2 regions of the Pseudomonas sp. BP01 genome follow, and region 1 is predicted to be linked to the other one. Evidence: predicted binding sites of a transcription regulator. Region 1 holds the regulator's gene; the other holds the start of a gene.
The links. Region 1 encodes sigma-54, which starts transcription at its own class of promoters, with help from an activator protein. Its sites were predicted from a motif close to ANTGGCATNNANNTTGCTNT; they were not measured.

Region 1 (4,345 bases):
TGATGCTCTTGCCATCCACCAGCTTGTCTGGCGCACGGCCAACGCGCACCTGGCAGGGGAAGCGGCCCGCCACGCCGACGAACTTGGCTGCCGCCCGGGCATGCAGGCCCAGCTTGTTGATAATGGTGATTTCGCGGGCGGGCATCGTGGGGCGGATCCTTGGGCTAGAGGTCGCGGTGGCGGACCTGGACGTTTTTCAGGGATTGCTGCAGCAACTGGCCAAGGCGCTCGGTGATGTACACCGAGCGGTGGTGGCCGCCGGTGCAGCCGATGGCAATGGTGACGTAGGCGCGGTTGCTGGCGGCGAAGCGGGGCAGCCACTTGAGCAGGTAGCTGGAAATGTCGTTGAACATGTCTTCGACATCCGGTTGTGCGCCCAGGTAGTCGATTACCGGCTGTTCGAGGCCGGAGTGCTCGCGCAGCTCGGCCTTCCAGTAAGGGTTGGGCAAGCAGCGCACATCGAACACCAGGTCCGCATCCACCGGCATGCCGCGCTTGAAACCGAAGGACTCGACCAGGAACGCAGTGCCAGGCTCGGGTTGGTTAAGCAGACGCAGCTTGATCGAATCACGCAGCTGATACAGGTTCAGGTTGGTGGTGTCGATCTTCAGGTCGGCCAGGTCGGCGATCGGGCCCAAAAGCTCACTCTCGACGCGAATCGCTTCGGCCAGCGAGCGGTTGGCATTGGTCAGTGGGTGGCGTCGGCGGGTTTCCGAGAAGCGCTTGAGCAGCATGTCTTCGTCGGCATCCAGGAACAGCACATCGCACTGGATGTTGCGCGCGCGGGCTTCTTCGAGCAATTCGGGGAAGCGCGTCAGGTGGCTGGGCAGGTTACGTGCGTCAATCGACACGGCAACCTTCGGTTGCAGCAGTTCGGTGTTGATCAGCGCCTCTTCCGCCAGCTCCGGCAGCAGCCCGGCGGGCAGGTTGTCAATGCAATAGAAACCGTTGTCTTCCAGGACATCGAGGGCGGTGCTCTTGCCGGAGCCGGACCGGCCGCTGACAATGATCAGGCGCATGTTCAGTGCTCGTTCTGTACGTCCAGGACAACCTGGAACAGGGCCTCGTTACTGCTGGCGGCACGCAAGCGATCACGAACCTCCTTGCGATCGAGCATGCTGGCAATCTGGCGCAGCAGTTCCAGATGCGCATCGGTGGCAGCTTCAGGCACCAGCAGGACGAACAGCAGGTCCACAGGCGCGCCATCGATGGCGTCGTAATCGATAGGGGCTTCGAGGTGCAGCAGGGCGCTGACCGGGGCGGAACATCCTTCAAGCCGGCAGTGGGGGATGGCGATGCCATTGCCGAAACCGGTCGAGCCGAGTTTTTCCCGGGCGACCAGTTTTTCGAAGACGTCTTGCATCTCCAGCTCTGGCACTTGTTCGGCGATGACGGTGGCGACCTTTTCAAGGGCGCGCTTCTTACTGCCGCCCGGCACGTTCACGAGGGAACGGCCGGGGGTCAGGATGGTTTCAAGTCGGATCATGGATGAGGGGGATCAGCGGGCAGCTGCACCTTGCAGCAGGCTTTGCTGTTTTTCCTTGTGTTTTTTCAGTTGGCGGTCGAGCTTGTCGGCCAAGGCGTCGATTGCTGCATACATGTCTTGGTCTTCGGCATTGGCAACCACTTCACCGCCAGGAATCTGCAGGGTCGCTTCGACCTTCTGCTGCAGCTTCTCGACTTTCATGATGACCTGCACGTTGGTGATCTTGTCGAAGTGACTTTCCACGCGGGCGAGCTTTTCAAGCACGTAATCGCGCAGTGGCTGGGTGACTTCTACATGCTGTCCACTGATATTGACTTGCATACAGCTTCTCCTTTATTGCCCGTGCATAAAGAGGCAGGTCTTGCACCTGCCCCACAAACGCTGTGGCACATCTCAGGGGCTACATCAGTCGCTTGCGCTCGCTCGACGGTGCGATGCCGAGGGACTCGCGGTACTTGGCGACGGTGCGACGGGCTACCTGGATGCCTTGTGCCTCCAGTAAACCAGCGATCTTGCTGTCACTCAATGGCTTTTTCTGATTTTCCGCTGCAACAAGTTTCTTGATGATCGCGCGGATCGCCGTGGACGAGCATTCTCCGCCTTCGGAGGTGCTGACGTGGCTGGAGAAAAAGTATTTCAGTTCGTAGATGCCACGCGGTGTATGCATGTATTTCTGCGTGGTAACCCGAGAGATGGTCGACTCGTGCATACCTACCGCCTCGGCGATGTCGTGCAGCACCAGCGGTTTCATCGCCTCGTCACCATGGTCGAGGAAACCGCGCTGGTGCTCGACGATCTGCGTGGCAACCTTCATCAGCGTTTCGTTGCGGCTTTGCAGGCTCTTGATGAACCAGCGCGCTTCCTGCAACTGGTTGCGCATGAAGGTGTTGTCGGCACTGGTGTCGGCGCGGCGCACAAAGCCTGCGTATTGCGGGTTGACCCGCAGGCGCGGGATGGCTTCCTGGTTCAGCTCCACCAGCCAGCGGTCGCTGTCTTTGCGCACGATGACGTCGGGCACCACGTACTCTGGCTCGCTGGACTCGATCTGCGAACCTGGGCGCGGGTTGAGGCTTTGTACCAGCTCGATGACCTGGCGCAGCTCGTCTTCCTTGATTTTCATGCGCCGCATCAGCTGGGTGTAGTCACGGCTGCCGAGCAGGTCGATGAAATCGGTGACCAGGCGCTTGGCTTCGGTCATCCACGGGGTATTGGCAGGTAGCTGGCGCAGTTGCAGCAGCAGGCATTCACCCAGGTTGCGGGCGCCGACGCCGGCCGGTTCGAACTGCTGGATGCGGTGCAGCACCGCTTCGACCTCGTCCAGCTCGATATCCAGCTCCGGGTCGAAACCGGCGCAGATTTCCTCAAGGGTGTCTTCCAGGTAGCCCTGGCCGTTGATGCTGTCGATGAGGGTAACGGCGATCAGGCGGTCGGTGTCGGACATCGGCGCCAGGTTCAGTTGCCACAGCAAGTGGCTTTGCAGGCTTTCGCCGGCCGATGTGCGGGTGGTGAAGTCCCACTCGTCGTCATCGTTGCTCGGCAGGCTGCTGGCGCTGGTCTGGTAGATGTCTTCCCAGGCGGTGTCGACCGGAAGCTCGTTGGGGATGCGCTCGCCCCACTCACCGTCTTCCAGGTTGTCGGCACTGACGGTGCTTTCCTGGAAGCTGTTGTCCTGGGCTTCGGCTGCCGGCTTGTTCTCGGCGTTGTCCGCCATCGGGTCGCTGTTGTCGAAGTCCTCGCCGTCTTCCTGACGTTCGAGCATCGGGTTCGACTCCAGCGCTTCCTGGATTTCCTGTTGGAGGTCCAGGGTGGAAAGCTGGAGCAGACGGATGGCCTGTTGCAACTGAGGTGTCATCGTCAGTTGCTGGCCCATTTTTAGGACGAGCGATGGTTTCATGGCAGGGGCTTGGTACCTTGTTCGCCGGCGCGCACGCGCCATCCACTACACGAGGGCGCCTGGGCGCCAGATCAAGCAAGTTTTATGCCTTAAATTGTAGCGTTTGCCTAGAGCACCGTAACAACTTTACCCGCGGTTTCACGGCTATTTGCCAGTGCTCCAGGCGCATGCCGGGGTCAGAGCCGGAACTCGTGACCCAGGTAAACTTCTTTGACCAGGTCGTTGGCCAGGATGGTTTCGGCGTCGCCTTCGGCGATCAGCCGGCCATCATTGACGATATAGGCGGTTTCGCAGATATCCAGGGTCTCGCGCACGTTGTGGTCGGTAATCAGCACACCGATACCCTTGGCCTTGAGATGGTGGATGATCTGCTTGATGTCGCCGACCGAGATCGGGTCGACACCGGCGAATGGTTCGTCCAGCAGGATGAACTTGGGTGCGGTCGCCAGGGCGCGGGCAATCTCGACGCGGCGGCGTTCACCACCGGACAGGCTCATGCCGAGGTTGTCGCGAATGTGGCTGATGTGGAACTCCTGCAGCAGGCTTTCCAGTTCCTTGCGGCGGCCGTCGCGGTCGAGGTCCTTGCGGGTCTCGAGGATGGCCATGATGTTGTCGGCCACCGACAGCTTGCGGAAGATCGAGGCTTCCTGCGGCAGGTAGCCGATGCCAGCACGGGCGCGGCCGTGCATGGGCTGGTGGCTGACATCGAGGTTGTCGATGAGCACGCGCCCCTGCTCGGCCTGGACCAGCCCGACAATCATGTAGAAGCAGGTGGTCTTGCCGGCGCCGTTGGGGCCGAGCAGGCCGACGATCTGGCCACTGTCGATCGACAGGCTGACATCACGTACGACCTGCCGCCCCTTGTAGCTCTTGGCCAGGTGCTGGGCTTTGAGGGTTGCCATTTACTCGGCCTTCTTCTTGGGCTGGATCACCATGTCGATACGCTGACGCGGTGTAGTCACGTT
Region 2 (4,345 bases), on a different contig from region 1:
GGGTGGGCTGCCAGGAACTGCTGGCAAGCCTGCTGCTGGAGCTGTACCCCGAGCAGGTCACGCCACTGGCCGAGCACATGGGCGTCAACGAAAGCTGGCAGCTGGACGCGCAGATGCCCCTTGGGCAACTGCGCCAGCTCATCGAGCAGCAGTACGGCTGGGCGCTGGAGTACGACTTCAGTGCCGTGGATGCCGAGCACTTCTTCTGGTACCGCTCGGCCGAGAAAGAGGAGCCGCGCCTGGGCATGCGCGCCGAGGAACCGGGGGCCGAAAAAGAAATGCAGCTGGGCATTGCCCGTAATATCCAGCAGTGCCACGCCGCACTGCTGAAGCACCTGCAGCTGGAGCCTCAGGCGCTGACCGCGCACTTCCTGATCGCCCAACCGGCGTTCAAGGGCACGGTGCGCCGCCTGCAAGGCATGGCTCAGACGACCTACGGCGAAATCCGCGCCAACCTGCTGGCCCGGGACATGCTGCCGATTCACCTGCTGCGCTGCAAACTGGCGTTTTTCGGCGCGGGCAAGTTCGACCCCAAGTCGAGCCGCTGGGTGCGTATCACGCTGTTCCAGGGCGCACCGCTGGTGAGCGACATCGGCCAGCCATTCGCAGACGACTGGAATTTTGCGGTCATGCCGCAAGGGGAACTTTGACCATGCGCGTATCGCTTAACGAAATACAGGTGATGTGCCGCAAGGCATTCGAAGGCATGGGCTTCGCCCCCGGCGACTGCGAGGACGCCGCCGAGCTGGTGGGCTGGCTGCAATTGCAAGGGCTCGACGGCGTGGGTGCGCTGGAAAAGGCCCTGCTCTACCTGCAAGCCGAAGCTGCCAGGCCGTACACCCTGAGCCACGAGGATAACGCCCTGCTGGTGATCGACGCCAAGGGCCAGAGCGTGTTGCGCTGCGCCGCCACAGTAGTGGAACTGGCGGTAGCCAAAGCCATGCGCAGTGGTCAGGCCGAGCTGCGCATCCACCAATGCCACAACCGCTTGCTACTGCTGGGTTACCTGAGCCGGGCAGCTGTGCAGGGGCTGCACGTGCAAGCCCGCTGGGAGGACGCCCGCCAGTGCCACCTGGCCGACTTTACCGCCGGGATCCAGCGCCCGGCACTGCTCAGTGAAGCCCGGCCCGGCGCCATTGACGCGGCCGAGCAAAGCGTCACGGTGCTGTTCAGCCGGCCTGGCCAGACCGCAACGGCGCCAGCCAACCCGCAGAGCACCTTGCAGCAGGGTTTTACAATCAACGACCACACCTGGCAACGGCTCAAACAGCTGGCCGAACACATCCTCGTCGAAAGCACCGATGCCTCGCGTCGCCACGGCGCAGGCGGCGGCAGCGATGCTGACTGAAGCCGCTCAACACTCAGGAAACCAACCCATGAAACATGCAATCAAGACCGAGCTGTTCGCCTCCCGGGCCCCTCTGGAATGGGCGGTGGTCGGCAACGGTACGCTGTACACCGCCCAGATCCCCATCGATGCACAGGGGCAAGTGGTTGCCGGCGGCATCGAGGCGCAAGCCCGGCAGACACTGGACAATCTGCGCCACACCCTGGAGGCCGCCGGCAGTTCGCTGGATGCCGTGACCCAGGTGCTGATCTATGTGACCGACCGCCAATACCTGGCCACCGTCAACAGCCTGTATGCCGACTACTTCCAGGCCCCCTACCCTAACCGCGCGGCAATCGTAGTGGCGGGGTTGGCACGCGAAGAAATGCTGGTGGAGCTGGTGGTATACGCCTGCCTCTGAGGGCGTCAAGGCGCTCGCTTGGAGGTATTCAGCGTCTGTACGATCGAGCGCCGCGTGGGCGGCGCTCGAAATACGCACCACATCAGCCCCAGGACATGCACCCGCAAGACTCCACTTTCCCAAAACGCCCTTTTTTGATGCATCGGCCACTGTGGCCAGTCGGCGCAGACCCGCTCTACGCCCTACCTCCCCTTCCTTTCCCGCACTGGCATTTTCATTGCAAAGGCTGTTTGTGCCCAACGCACAGGCAATCAATCGCAACCGAGGCTTACGCCAGACACAGCACCCACTTACCCCAGCAAGGCAGCACCCTGAAATACGCAGATGAACCGCAATGAAGCTGCCGGCGACGGCGGCAAGGAGTGGGTATGTCCCGGGCTTTTTTCAATGAAATGTACGAAGCGAACGGCAGTTGCCGCCCGCATTACCAGGAGTTCGCCCGCTGGCTGGCAAACACCCCGCTGGAGCTGCTGGAGCAGCGCCGGCGTGAGGCCGATCTGCTGTTTCACCGCGCCGGCATCACCTTCACCTTGTACGGCGACTCACAGGACACCGAGCGCCTGATCCCCTTCGATATCATCCCGCGCAGCATCCGCGCCAGCGAGTGGCGCACGGTCGAGCGTGGCTGTATCCAGCGTGTGCAGGCCCTTAACCTGTTCCTGCAGGACATCTACCACGACCAGCGCATCCTCAAGGCCGGCATCATCCCGCCAGAGCAAGTACTGGCCAACGAGGGCTATCAGATCGCCATGCAGGGCCTGGACCTGCACCGTGGGCTGTACGCCCATATCGCCGGTGTCGACCTGGTGCGTGACGGCGATGGCAGCTACTTCGTACTGGAAGACAACCTGCGCACCCCCAGCGGCGTCAGCTACATGCTCGAAGACCGCAAGATGATGATGCGCCTGTTCCCCGAACTGTTTGCCGCCCAGCGTATCGCGCCCATCGACCATTACCCCAACCTGCTGCTGGACACGCTCAAGAGCGCCAGCCCGCTGGACAACCCCACCGCCGTGCTGCTCACCCCCGGCCGTTTCAACAGCGCCTACTTCGAGCATGCCTTCCTGGCCCGGGAGATGGGCATCGAGCTGGTCGAAGGCGCAGACCTGTTCGTGCGTGACGAGCATGTCTACATGCGCACCACGGCCGGCCCCCAGCAGGTGGATGTGATCTACCGGCGCCTGGACGACGACTACCTCGACCCGCTGTCCTTCAACCCCGACTCGACGCTGGGCATACCGGGGCTTATCTCGGTGTACCGCGCCGGCAATGTGGTGCTGGCCAACGCCGTCGGCACGGGCGTGGCAGACGACAAGTCGATCTACCCGTATGTGGACGACATGATCCGTTTCTACCTGAGCGAGGAGCCGATCCTCAACAACGTGCCGACCTGGCAGTGCCGCAAGCCTGCGGACCTGTCCCATGTCCTGGCCCACCTGCCCGACCTGGTGGTCAAGGAAACCCAGGGCTCTGGCGGCTATGGCATGTTGGTCGGGCCGGCATCGACCAGCGCCCAGATCGAAGACTTCCGCGCGCGTATCAAAGCCCGCCCGCACGCCTATATCGCGCAACCCACCTTGTGCCTGTCGACCTGCCCGACCTTCGTCGACAGCGGCATCGCGCCGCGCCACATCGACCTGCGCCCGTTCGTGCTTTCGGGCAGTGAAACGCGCCTGGTGCCTGGCGGCCTGACCCGCGTGGCGTTGCAGGAAGGCTCATTGGTGGTCAACTCGTCGCAGGGCGGCGGTACCAAAGATACCTGGGTGGTGGAGGACTGAACCATGCTTTCGCGAACCGCTTCCGACCTGTACTGGATGTCCCGCTACCTGGAACGCGCAGAAAACCTCGCGCGCATGCTCGAGGTCAGCTATTCGCTGTCGCTGATGCCCCAGGCCGGGCGCAGCGACGGGCATGCCGAGCTTGCAATGTCGCTGCTGGCCTCTGGCACGCTGGACGACTACATCCGCCGGCACACCGAACTCGACCCCGAGCGCATGCTGCACTTCTTCGCCCTCGACGCGACCAACCCCAGCAGCATCTATTGCTGCCTGCAGGCCGCCAGGACCAATGCCCATGCAGTGCGCGGCCGGATCACCGCCGACATGTGGGAGAACATCAACGCCACCTGGATCGAAATGCGCAACATCGCCAGCAATGGCCTTGGCCGCTATGGCATCAGCCAGTTCTGCGACTGGGTCAAGGAACGCTCGCACCTGTTCCGCGGCGCCACCTCTGGCACCATCATGCGCAACGATGCCTACAGTTTCATCCGCCTGGGCACCTTCCTGGAGCGGGCGGACAACACCCTGCGCCTGCTCGATGCGCGCTACGAAATGTTCGGCGAGGCTTCCGAAGAGGTCAGCGACAGCTCCGCCCGAGGCTATTACCAGTGGAGCGCCTTGCTGCGCGCGCTGACCTCGTATGAAGCCTTCAACGAGCTGTATCGCGCCGCGCCCAGTGCCCGGCCAGTGTCCGAGCTGCTGCTGTTGCGGGTGGACGTGCCGCGCTCGCTGCATGCCTGCATCGAGGAGCTGGACCTGATTCTGGCCGGCCTGCCGGGCAGCAGCGGCCGCGCCGCCCAGCGCATGGCCGCCGAA

Region 2: a site for sigma-54 is predicted at 1,953-1,972, ahead of JOY50_RS03000 (circularly permuted type 2 ATP-grasp protein). Genes of this name have one in related genera too.

The regions. Positions count from the first base shown of each region.
Region 1 covers NZ_JAFBKA010000010.1:44,151-48,495, forward strand. Annotated here, with positions in the region: gene JOY50_RS11110 (HPr family phosphocarrier protein) at 1-145, opposite strand, end outside; gene rapZ (RNase adapter RapZ) at 165-1,019, opposite strand; gene ptsN (PTS IIA-like nitrogen regulatory protein PtsN) at 1,022-1,486, opposite strand; gene hpf (ribosome hibernation-promoting factor, HPF/YfiA family) at 1,499-1,807, opposite strand; gene JOY50_RS11130 (RNA polymerase factor sigma-54) at 1,887-3,380, opposite strand; gene lptB (LPS export ABC transporter ATP-binding protein) at 3,557-4,282, opposite strand; gene lptA (lipopolysaccharide transport periplasmic protein LptA) at 4,283-4,345, opposite strand, start outside.
Region 2 covers NZ_JAFBKA010000002.1:195,910-200,254, reverse strand. Annotated here, with positions in the region: gene JOY50_RS03015 (hypothetical protein) at 1-650, shown strand, start outside; gene JOY50_RS03010 (DUF3726 domain-containing protein) at 653-1,348, shown strand; gene JOY50_RS03005 (RidA family protein) at 1,377-1,748, shown strand; gene JOY50_RS03000 (circularly permuted type 2 ATP-grasp protein) at 2,117-3,526, shown strand; gene JOY50_RS02995 (alpha-E domain-containing protein) at 3,530-4,345, shown strand, end outside.